Regions from separate parts of the Pedobacter sp. W3I1 genome, predicted to be linked through region 2. Evidence: riboswitches for the same ligand, from Rfam matches in the RefSeq annotation. Region 2 holds a riboswitch; the other holds the start of a gene.

Region 1 (5,861 bases), 2.0 Mb from region 2:
ATAAAAGATGGACATCTTCTTTCAATTCCACATTAATTTCCGATCGGTTATTAATAGCTATCACCTGTTCTAAATAACCCTGAAAATGGATGGTGATACTATCCGCTTTTTGAGATAGGTTTAAGCTAAATTCTCCTTTACCATTGGTACTGGTGCCAACTTTGGTGCCTTTTAACTTTATGGTAGCACCTATAAGTGGCTGCTTATCTTTACTGTCGGTAATCTTACCGCGAATGGTATTTTGGGCAAAAGCCTGCAAACTGCTAAGCAAAACAAAGCAGACTATTAACTGGGTAAAAAATAGTTTCATGTTTAGGGATTATAATTAAGGATGACTGGTTTGGTTGAGAAATTGTGTGAGTTTTAAGATTGAGGTTGTTAACACGAGAATTTGTTCCTGTACTTCTTTTGCATGATACTGCTCAATGGCTTCTCTCACACCGGGAAGTGTTTTAACGCCATAACCGGTATACAAACCAGGTGCATAAATGCTGTGTTTGTACCATGGCCTGCCAGGCAAACCTGTTGAAAGAAGCAATTGTTTTTCTGCCTGAAAAAGTAAGGTATTCAGTTGGTCAGTTTTAGTATCCGAAGCGAGTGCAGCGATTACGGTCTGATTAAGTTTTGATGATGCAGTTTTTAAACTATCTACTGCGAAGTTTAGTGCTTTAAAATCAAATTCAGGCAATTCAACCTGTACAGGAGGATTTTTCAAGTTTTCTTTGGGATCATTGGCGAACTGATAAGCACCACTTGAAATGAGTTTATTCTGGCTTTGGGCGCCTTCTTTAAGCTGTTTTGCCAAAGCGTTTACTTCGGTAACGTAAGTAGCTATTTTAGCCTGAAGATTAGAAAAATTAAATGGAAGTACATCTGCATTGGCTAAACGCAACACTGCTCTTCCGGCCGTTTGAGATAAAGCCAATCCATAATCAAAACCGGGATCTTTAAACTTTACAAAATTATCATAAGTATCGAAATTGGTATGGTACTCTCCTCCTTCATCCTCACCACCAAAACCAAGACTTAAAGTAGGTATGCCGAGGTGCTGCAAAAATGCCGAATAATCTGATCCTGTGCCGAGCGCTCCCAGATCAAGTGTTTGGGTATCTTGTATTTTCTTACGTTCGGAAAGCGAGGCTGTAGAAATAGCTTTATTAGCTTTCCACCGTTCGAAAATGTTCGTATTTACCTGAGGATCTTTTACATCTTTTGAAATTTCTGAAACAAAATTTTCTAAGGCATGCGAGCCGCCCGCTTCTAAAAAGCCACGGCCATTACCATCCGAATTGATGTATGCAACCGCTTTACTGTTTAACTCGGCCGCATGGTCTTCTACCCATTCTGTTGAGCCTAAAAGGGATTGTTCTTCTCCATCCCAGGCGATATAAACAAGTGTACGTTTAGGTTTTATACCTGCCTTAGCCAATTTCCCAATAGATTTTGCTTCTTCTAATAAAGACGCTAAACCACTTACCGGATCTGCAGCGCCATTTACCCAGGCATCGTGGTGGTTCCCACGAATGATCCATTGGTTTTTAAATTTACTTCCTTCTAATTTAGCTACAACATTGTATGCCTGCACAATATCCCAGTTAAAAGCCAGATTTAAACGAACCAAGGTACTTCCATCTCCAATGTGATAGGTAACAGGCAGGCCACCGCTCCAATCGACAGGTACCACCTGACCTTTAAGTGCAGCAAGCAATGGCAAAGCATCGTGATAGCTGATGGGCTGAACCGGAATTTTAAGAATCGTTTTGGCATCTGCTCTCTCCAACCTTTTGGCATCCTGAGTAGAACCGATTCCGGGCGTTAACGGATCACCGGGATAAATTACCATATCCATTACCGATCCCCGTTGAACAGCAAATTCTGGCTTATAAGCGCCTAGCGGATATACATCTCCTTTTACAAAGCCGTCATCTTTTGGGTCTGAATAAATGATACAGCCCACTGCACCATGTTCGTAGGCTATTTTAGGTTTAGTGCCTCGCCACGATCGGCCATATTTTGCAATAACAATCTTGCCTTTTACGCTGATGCCTAAACGCTCCAACTTTTCATAATCAGCTGGCAGACCATAATTTACAAAAACAAGGCCTGCACTTACATCGCCATCGGCACTCCAGGCATTGTAAGGGGGCAATTGCCCTTGCTGTGCGGTTGCTAAATCTTCCTTAACAGCCTTTTCTTGGAGCGAGGCACTGTATTTGTTGCCCCCTAAAAGTTCTACCGAACGGGATTTAGGTGTTGGAAATAAAACATAATAAGTCTCTATTTTTGCATCCCAGCCATAGCTTTTAAACTTTTCCAGTACAGATTCTGCTACCGTTTTACTGCCCCTAGAGCCCAGGTGATGGGGATGGGCAGAAAGCTCTTTTATGGTAGACCCTATATTTCCTTTATTAAGCCCGGCATCAAATTTCTGTTCAATATCACGTTGTATCGGAATATTTTGTATTTTAAATCCACTCAGTTTCTCCTGCGCCACTAAAGGAAGCCAGAGCAATTGAATAGCCGTGAAAAAGGTAAAAGTTTTTTTCATTTTCTGATTTTTTTAGGAATTCTTTTACCAGAAAAACTTTGAGCGACCTCAAAATAATTAGCATGCGGATGCATAACCAACTTATCTTCTCCACCCCTGGGCAGAAAGGAATTAGCACCTTTTACAAGTGTATAGGTTGCTCAGACGTCTTAGGGCCTTTCCCTCGGTCTCTCTGGATAAGTATTATATAATGATGCAAAAATAATAAAATAATCTACTAATCCTATAGATTATATATTATTTATTAAAATGGATATAATTTGGTAACTGCAGAAGCCTGCGAAGCAAAAACCAACGATAAATTAAGTAAAAATATTACACCTTTATTTTAATGGACCTGGCCTGACTTTTTTAAACAGTAGGCACAGCTAATTACGCTGTACAGCTTATTCATATCTTTCCAAACGTTATTGATACTATCTTTACAGGCAGTTCTTTAGTATTTTACATGGTGTGGCTTAATAACTCCTAAGATTTTATAATATTTGTGAAATCAACATTATAGCAACTGTCTTGTGAAAATCGCAAAATATTACCTGGCCGCTATATTCGCTTATGCGACCTGGGGCTTTTTTAGTTTAGTTTTAAAACCTTTAAGCGGATATTCTTCGGTGGATATTTTATTTTACCGCATTTTTAGCTGCGCTATATTGATGGTATTAATTACCGCGTTGTTTAAACGTAGCGAATTAGTTAAAACCTTTTCTAATATTAAGGCCCTGCCTTCGAAGCAAAGACGAAATATGCTTTTGCTGAATGTAGGCGGAAGTGTATTCTTAAATATCAACTGGTTCTCGTTTATTTACGTGCTTAATCATGTAAGTATTAAGGCTACCTCGCTTGCCTATCTGGTTTGCCCCATCATTACTACATTGCTTGCTTACTGGCTTTTGCATGAAAAGCTTAACAAAATACAATGGACGGCCGTTGGGTTAAGTATAATGGGCTGCCTGATGCTATCGTATGCCAATATTATGGACATGGTTTACGGCATTGTTATTGGGTTTACTTACGCCGCTTACCTGGTAAGCCAGCGTAAAATTGTTGGATTTGATAAGTTCATCCTTCTTACTTTTCACATTTCGCTTGCCGCACTGATGCTGCTGCCCTTTTACCCTGCCTACAGCGGACCTGTACCTACAGAGACACTATTTTGGTTACTAATAGAAGTTATAGCAGTTGGTTTTACAGTGATCCCGTTGTTTTTGAATTTGTATGCCTTAAAGGGGTTAAGCTCGTCAACAGTGGGTATGTTGCTTAATATTAATCCAATTATTGGATTTGCGATAGCAGCTATGGTATTCCATGAACCCATTACTCCATTACAAATGGCGGCATACAGTATCATTTTCATATCGGTTGTCGTTTTCAATGTGCATTACCTTTTAAAGAAAAAGTAAAGGCATCTGCCTGGTGGGTTTTAAAATTAGTAATAAAAAAGATTTAGCAGCTATTGAAATGTAACAAAAACAGATAAACTTATTGCAAATAAATCTTAATGGTCCTCAGTCCAAATTGCGGAATAGGCAGATTAACGGCAGTGATGCCATTTTGCTTTTTAAGCAGCTTTAAAGTTTGTGATTTTGTATGGTTAAGCTCGACAAGTTCAGCCTTTTTTATGGGTATATTAAAATTTAAATTAAGATTGTTTGATACAGCATTGGCATTAAATACACGGAACAACAAAGCACCATCTTCCATAGTAAGGGAGGAGATTTCGTAACCAGGTTCAGCGATCTGGAGCAGCGAAAATGAAGGCTTTTGCTCTTTATTATTTGTCACAACCTGCAAAGGTTCGTTCCATGTAATACTTTGGCTCCAAACCTCTGCCTTATCCCACTTATTTCGATGTGGAAAAAGTGCATAATGATATTGCGAAGCACCTTTTATGTCATAATTCCGTCCCCATAAACCCACCCCTGAATATTGAAGTGTTAAGCCTAAAATACCAGTTTCATTATGCGCATAACTTGTGGTATGATCGTTTAACAAAGCCATTCCATAGTGATCATCGTGATCGCTTACATCCACCCAATTCACAAGGACATTGTTCTTGATACTGTCCCAGGTATTAAAATAGGTATTTTTCAACCTGCTTTCCATTACATCGAATGCCGCGTTTTTATACACTTTTTGAGCTGCAATATTCAATGGAAAAACAGCCTGCAATTTTAAACTGTCGTTATAAAATGCTTTTTTAAGATCATTCGCCTTCCATCCGCTTTTTTGTGCATAGTCCTGTCCTATCCCCGCATTGTTTTGCCAGTTTACAGTTGTTTGTACATCTATCCTGCTATCGTATTTTTTAAGCGTAATGTATTGTGTAAATGCATGGTTACTGATTTTTCCTTCGATTTTTAATCTGGTCATCAATAGGCCGTCTTCCACAACAGTTATTTTTGCTACCTGATCTTTTGAAGAATAAAAAGTACTGTCCTGATAGAAATAGCCCCTCATTTCATTAAATGATCGTTTGCTTTTTTGATCTACAAATTGTTTATTGCATAATTTTTTGGCAATCAGACTTTCAATAATCCCGCCTTTGGCTGCATTAAATGCGATTTCGTAATCCTCATTATTGAAAGTGTACAGATTTCCTTTTACTGAAATGTGGGTAATAGGTTTAGCAATTTTAGTCTTGGAAGGTTTTATGCTATAATGAACATCACCTAATGCCGGAGCCAATGCTTCGAACAATAAAAAGCGGTTGCCATTTTCGGTAATAAGCTGGGTGTTAACTTTTTTATGGTCTTGCCCTATCACTATTGGATTTGTCAATCTTTGATCTAACTGGATTTTGGCAATTTCTTTGCGCGCATAAGCTTGCGAATTGTAAACCCTTACATTAAATCCATTGGGATTTTCGGATGCATTTTTATCCGCAATATTCAAAATGCTGTCGCAAAGGTGGTTCGATTGATCCGTCCAATATGTGACTGCATCGGCCCAGCTCCATCTTTTTTCTTTGTTAACAATATTATAAGGCACAATCCACGAGTCGTGGTGCTGAGCAAGTAAGAGGTTTTGCCAGGCAGCGTCGAATTTTCCACCAATCAGTTTGCTTTTATTGGCCACTGCATTTATAGCATCAATTTTTTCGGCAATAGTGATCTTATTTTCAGCAATCCTGGTATTTTGAGCAATTTTCTGTAAAACCTGCGCACCCCATACTAAACTCACCTGAACATCTTCCTGATTAAAATTCCAGGTTTTAAGATCAGTCTTATCTGCGGTATTCTCCATATAATCTCTCCAGGTTTTATAGGTAAAATCTTTAGGTTTACCCAACCAGGGACCGTTTTCCCAACCCGCA
Region 2 (5,861 bases):
GCAGAAACAACTACCCCGGTAATAACTCTTTGTTGGGCAGATATTTGCGCGTAGGTAAGTACGCTCAATAATAATATTAAAAGTAGTTTTTTCTTCATGTTGTTTATTTTGGAATAGACATACCAATGGCCATCCACCTCATTTTTAGTGGAAAAATGTGTTAAAAATTAAGTTTTAAAGATTTTTGATCGAACTCTGCCTATTTTATCATTTTTGTTTTTGAAACCGATCATCGGTAAGCGAAAGTAAAAAAGCCTCTATATCGTTTATTTCATTTTCGCTCAAGCCTAATGGTTTATTTAAAGAAAGATCCCTGTTTTTCCCATTTTTGATTACCACATCTGGATTATTGTAATATTGGATCACTTCTTTTAGGGTTTTAAACATCCCGTTGTGCATATATGGTGCAGTAATCCCAACATTTCTTAAACCAGGGATTTTAAAATGCCCTTTATGCTCTGGGTTATGCGTGACCTCAAATCTACCCTGGTCTTTCAGTTCTAATTCATTAAATAACCCGATTCCTTTAAAACGGTCGGCAGTAAAATCTTCACCCGAATGGCAATTGTTACAGTTGGCCTTTCCGATAAACAACATCCTGCCGCGCTTTGCATTTTCGGAGATGGCTTTGTCATCTCCATTAATATACCGATCGTAAGGGCTGTTTGCGGTTTCTAATGTTCTTTCGAAAGAGGCAATGGCCAGTAGCAAATACTTTTGTGTAGGTGGCGAATTAAAAATCTTCTGGAATAGTGCTGCATAATCCTTGTCTTTTTGCAAGCGATCAATGGCATCGGCAATAGGCAGGTTCATTTCTACAGGATTAATAATGGGCTGCAGGGCTTGATCCTCCAAGGAAGCGGCTCTGCCATCCCAAAAGAGGCTTGGTCTGCCCGAAAGATTGGTTACCGATGGCGAATTACGCGTTCCTTTGGTTCCCCCTACACCTAAGCTCACCGCTGATGTATCTGCAAAAGCAAATTCCGGTTTATGGCACGAAGCACAGCTAATGCTTTTATCTTTAGAAAGAATCGGATCAAAAAACAGCTTTTCGCCTAAACGTTCCTTACTGTTAATTACAGTGGGATCGTCTGCACCAAATCCGGCCATTAAAAACACCACTAAAACTAAGGACAGGGAAATTATTATTTTGCTTCTTTTCATTAGTGTATTCGGTTCGGAATTATTTAACGGGTCTTCGACTACGCTCAGACTGACATCCCTTAATTGAAATATTGTAGTCTTCATTAATCGGTCGTCATTCCCGCGCAGGCGAGAATCTTAAAGCCTTTGGTTAAGCTTAAGCATTAAGATTATCTTCGATGAGCACTTCGTGGTTCCCAATCAAGTTGGGGATGACGGACCTACCTGTTTAGCTAGCGAAAGGGAGAATACCAGACTCTCCCATCTCAACTAACCTAACAAGAGAGATTTTAATTATTGGCTACCAGCTGTACATTCAGCTCGAAATCATCATAGATGGTTTTATCGCCCAGGTTTTCAAAAAAGCTTTTAGACCTGAATTTGATATCGTACTTGGTTCTATCGACCGTAATTTTTGCATTTGCAATTACTTTATTGCCTTCTTGCTTAACTGTTGCAGGAAAACTGATTTCGTTAGTAATGCCTTTAATGGTGAGCTTTCCCTTCACATCATAAGTTCCTGCACCGGTACTTTGCACCGATGTAATGTTAAAATTAGCTTTACCAAACTTTTCTACCGCAAAAAAATCGTCACTTTTCAAATGACCCAACAGTTTAGCATTGGTTTCTTTATCAGTAAGATCGGTAACCGCAATGGTTTTGGTATCGAGCTCGAAACTGCCGCCTTTTAGTACTTTATTGTCTAAGGCTAAAGACCCGGAACTAACGTTGATGGTTCCCGAATGTTCTCCGGTTACCTTTTTGGCCACCCAGGTTAACTTACTCTGTTCAGGGCTAACTTTATAGTTTACCAGTTTCCTTACAAGAGTTTCCGTAGCTACCTTTAGTTTAGGTTTTGGCCCGTTTAAAGCTGTAAAAGATGAGGCTACAAGTGTAGTAGCAATAATTGCGATCGTTTTATACTGTAACATATTATTTATGGTGTTTAGTTTAGGTGGTTTAGCTATTTTCCATTTGCCTGTGCCTCAAAATAAGCAGCAGATGGTACTGGTTCTGCGATTAATTCATCCAGAACTTTATTGAATTTTTTCTCGTAATCATCGTAATATTTACCTGTAACGGTTCCGGTGTAACCGGTATATATTTCGCGTACTTCGCCTTTTCTATCAATAATAATGGTGGTTGGATAAGCGATAAATTTATTTAAAGCCGGAAGTTTATCAGCAACCAATCTTTTATCAGCCAGTCCGCCAAACAGGATATCGTATTTAATGTTGTATTTATCGCGTAGTTTACCCAGCGTATATTTTCCATATTCAAGGTCATCTTTCTGTTCGAAACCAATGGCGATGGCTTCTACGCCTCTTTTGGCATTTTTATTGAACCATGGCGAAAGGAATACGGTTTGATCGGTACAGTTCGGGCACCAGGTACCTACCAACTCCACAATTACAACCTTACCTTTATATTTATCATCCGTTAACGAAACAGACTTTCCATTCAGATCAGGGAAAGTAAAAGCAAGTTTTTTAACGCCTTCTTTTAAATGTGTGAGTGTATAAGGATCTGGCAATTCCGCCTGATTATCTTTTACGCCTGTAAACTTTAAGTTATCGTAAATGCCCTGGCTAATTTCGCCAGAAAGTGTACCATCTTCGTTAATCGTACCCTTATAAATTTTGGGACTTGGACCACTAAAACCAGAAAGTACAAACTGATTTCCCTGTACGGTACCTTCCAACTCACGGCTATCGCCAGTTACCTGCATAATTACACCTGTTAACTTATTGCCTTCTTGCTTTAATATGGCAACTTTGTTTGGAACGGCTTCTTTAGAAAAACCTTTAAACTCCCATTTTCCCGTCAAATTTGCGGTAGGCGCAACATCTTTTCCGGGCTCAACAAAGCGGTAAGATTTACCTTGCTCTGCAGTAAAAGGCAAAGCATTGCCCTGCAAGCCTGGTACTAAGCTTCTATATTCGCCTGAGATCCGTCCATCGCTTTCAATTTTGGCTACCAAAGCTGCATCGTAAGTATTCATTTTGATAAACAGTGAATCCTGTCCTAAATATTTGATATGGAAATCGTCTCTCCGTGTACCATTTAGCAGTGTAAATGTGGCATGCTCTGCATCTTTTCCCTTTAGTTCGAAATTAAAAGGGACTTCTGTTTCAGCAACTTTAAAAACACCGCGCCAAATTCCTTCTTTTATAAATTTTTTGGCCACTTTTGGTTCTTCATGCACCTTGTTTACAGCAAAGGCTGTAGTAGAAATGAGGGATGCCAGTGCCAGCACCTGCATTTTAGCAAAGTTAGTTTTCATCATGTAAAGTTTTGAGTGTAGGTTAAATATGGGCTGCAATATGATGCAGCCTCACATTTTTTTGGTTTGGTTGGTTTAGGTTACTTACTTTTTTGTGTTTCTACCGAAGCCAGTTTTTCGGGTACCGGTTCAGCAATCAGTTCATCTAATACTTTATTGAATTTGGTTTCATAGTCGTTAAAGTATTTTCCAGTTACAGTGCCGGTATAACCGGTGTAAATTTCTCTTACATTTCCTTTTCTATCGACAATGATGGTTGTTGGAAAAGCAATGAATTTATTTAGCGCTGGCAGTTTTTCGGCCACTACTTTTTTATCGGCAATGCCTCCGAAAAGGATATCGTAAGTGATACCATATTTTTCTTTCAATTTGCCCAAAGTGTATTTCGCATATTCAAGATCATCTTTTTGTTCAAAACCAATTGCAATGGCTTCTACACCACGTTTTTGGTTCTTTTTAAACCATGGAGAAAGAAAAACAGTTTGATCGGTACAATTTGGACACCAGGTACCAATTGTCTCGATAATTACGACCTTACCTTTATATTTATCATCACTTAAGGAAACATTTTTTCCGGCAAGATCTGGAAAAGTAAAATCGAGTTTTTTATAGCCTTCTTTAAGAAAAGTAAGTTTATAAGGATCAGGAAGTTCGGCGTTTTCGTTGCGTTGCCCGTCAAATTTCAGGTTTTTATAAATCCCAAATCCTTGTTCTCCGGTAATGCTGTTATCATCGTTTATTTTCCCTTTTACAATAAAAGGACTTGGTCCGGTAAAACCAGATAATTCAAATTCATCGCCCTGTACGGTGCCTTCCAATTCTCGGGTATCACCAACAACAGTCATGATTACGCCTGTAAGCTTGTTCCCGTTCTGTTTTAATAATGCGATCGAAGCAGGTACAGCTTCTTTGGTATAAGTTTTTATTTCCCATTTACCAGAGATATTGTGCTTCGGAGCCACGTCTTTACCGGGTTCGACAAAGCGGTAATTTTTACCATGTTCGGCTACAAATGGCAGCGAATTGCCTCTAAAGCCAGGTACCAGACTGCGGTATTCGCCCGATAAAGTCCCATCAGTTTCAATTTTCGCCACCAAAGCAGCATCATAGGTATTCATTTTTACATAAATGGAGTCATCGCCACGTCGTTCTACATGAAAATCATCACGTCTGGAGCCATTAATTAAAGTCAAAATGGCTGTTTGAGGATTTTTACCTTTTAATTCGAAGTTAAAGGGCACTTTTGATTCGCTTACACTAAACTCGCCCCTCCAAATCCCTTCTTTAGGAAATGGTTTTGCCACCTTGGCTGATGCAATGCCGCCCAGTAACAGTACTGAGGTGGTTAGGCATGCAATTTTTGAGGTAATTGTCGTTTTCATAATCATCATTATTAGTTAAACACTATCGTTTTAGAGTTTTTAATAACAAGGCACATTTTTCCATAGAAAAATTCAGGCAGCATAGATACAAGCTGTTTATACAGTTGTTTCTGCTTAATGAAATCCCTAACAGGAAACGATGTGTTTAATGTTATTGGTTAATTTATAATCTATTGCTAGATCAGTTTGAGCACTTTTTCCTATGGAAAGTTGCTAGAAGTTCAACGAGTACTGACTCTCCCTTCTTCTTTATAAATCAACTAATTAATGGTGGTGAATTAATTAGAGTAATAACCTAAACTAGTGGTGGTGATTAGTTAGGCCGTTCCTGATACCCCGGCAACTTATTGACTTAAATACATGACCACCATAATATTCTATCAAAAGGCCCCGGGGTACCAGGATTTTTATAAGAATATCTGAATGAAAACCTTAACAGGTGATCCGTATCTTAGTTTATATTAGCGGCAACAGCAGTTGTACTGATCTGAATAATTGATCAGAAAATATGGCTGAGGTTGTCTGCGGAGTTTCATATCGAACGTAAATTTGCTAGTGAACTATTATATTTTTTTGTAAAAGTATAAACTTTGTTTACTTTACACAAGTATTCCTATAGATTTTATAGACTTTATTCATAACATACTGATTTACAGAAATATAATTTTTCAATAAGACAAATTTCTCATTAAGCAAAGCGCTTTGAGCAGCGCGCATGGTGTAGTGGACGCATTGAAAGGGGGCTTCGCTGACTATCATTGACAATCCATAATTCAAGCCTCATTCGATCTGATAGCTATCGAATGAAGCGCAGTCCCGAACTTTCGGGAGAAAAATCTATTCCATTAGATTTCTCGACGGCATTGCACTCCGCTCGAAATGACGATACAGTAAAAACACAAACAACTAATAATCAACAAATTAAATAATAAAAAAATCTCAAGAAGCACAAATCTTACAAAAAACTACTATTTCTATAGAATTTATAGTAATTAATTTTTACTTTTGCTGAGTCTTCTTCAAAAAGTGACTTATAAAGCTATTTGAAAGGA

The links. Region 2 has a riboswitch for S-adenosylmethionine ahead of QF042_RS19780 (peroxiredoxin). Riboswitches for the same ligand answer to the same signal wherever they lie in the genome.
Region 1: it holds a riboswitch for S-adenosylmethionine, as region 2 does, so the genes downstream of both, QF042_RS11965 (transferrin receptor-like dimerization domain-containing protein) here and QF042_RS19780 (peroxiredoxin) in region 2, are expected to answer to the same signal.

What each region holds. Positions count from the first base shown of each region.
Region 1 covers NZ_JAUSXN010000001.1:2,864,995-2,870,855, reverse strand. The annotation lists gene QF042_RS11970 (SusC/RagA family TonB-linked outer membrane protein) at 1-310, opposite strand, end outside; gene QF042_RS11965 (transferrin receptor-like dimerization domain-containing protein) at 326-2,548, opposite strand; SAM riboswitch class I at 2,627-2,731, opposite strand; gene QF042_RS11960 (EamA family transporter) at 3,064-3,948, shown strand; gene QF042_RS11955 (glycoside hydrolase family 38 C-terminal domain-containing protein) at 4,028-5,861, opposite strand, start outside.
Region 2 covers NZ_JAUSXN010000001.1:4,857,317-4,863,177, forward strand. The annotation lists gene QF042_RS19760 (TonB-dependent receptor) at 1-98, opposite strand, end outside; gene QF042_RS19765 (cytochrome-c peroxidase) at 208-1,164, opposite strand; gene QF042_RS19770 (YceI family protein) at 1,434-2,075, opposite strand; gene QF042_RS19775 (peroxiredoxin) at 2,108-3,427, opposite strand; gene QF042_RS19780 (peroxiredoxin) at 3,508-4,809, opposite strand; SAM riboswitch class I at 4,970-5,067, opposite strand.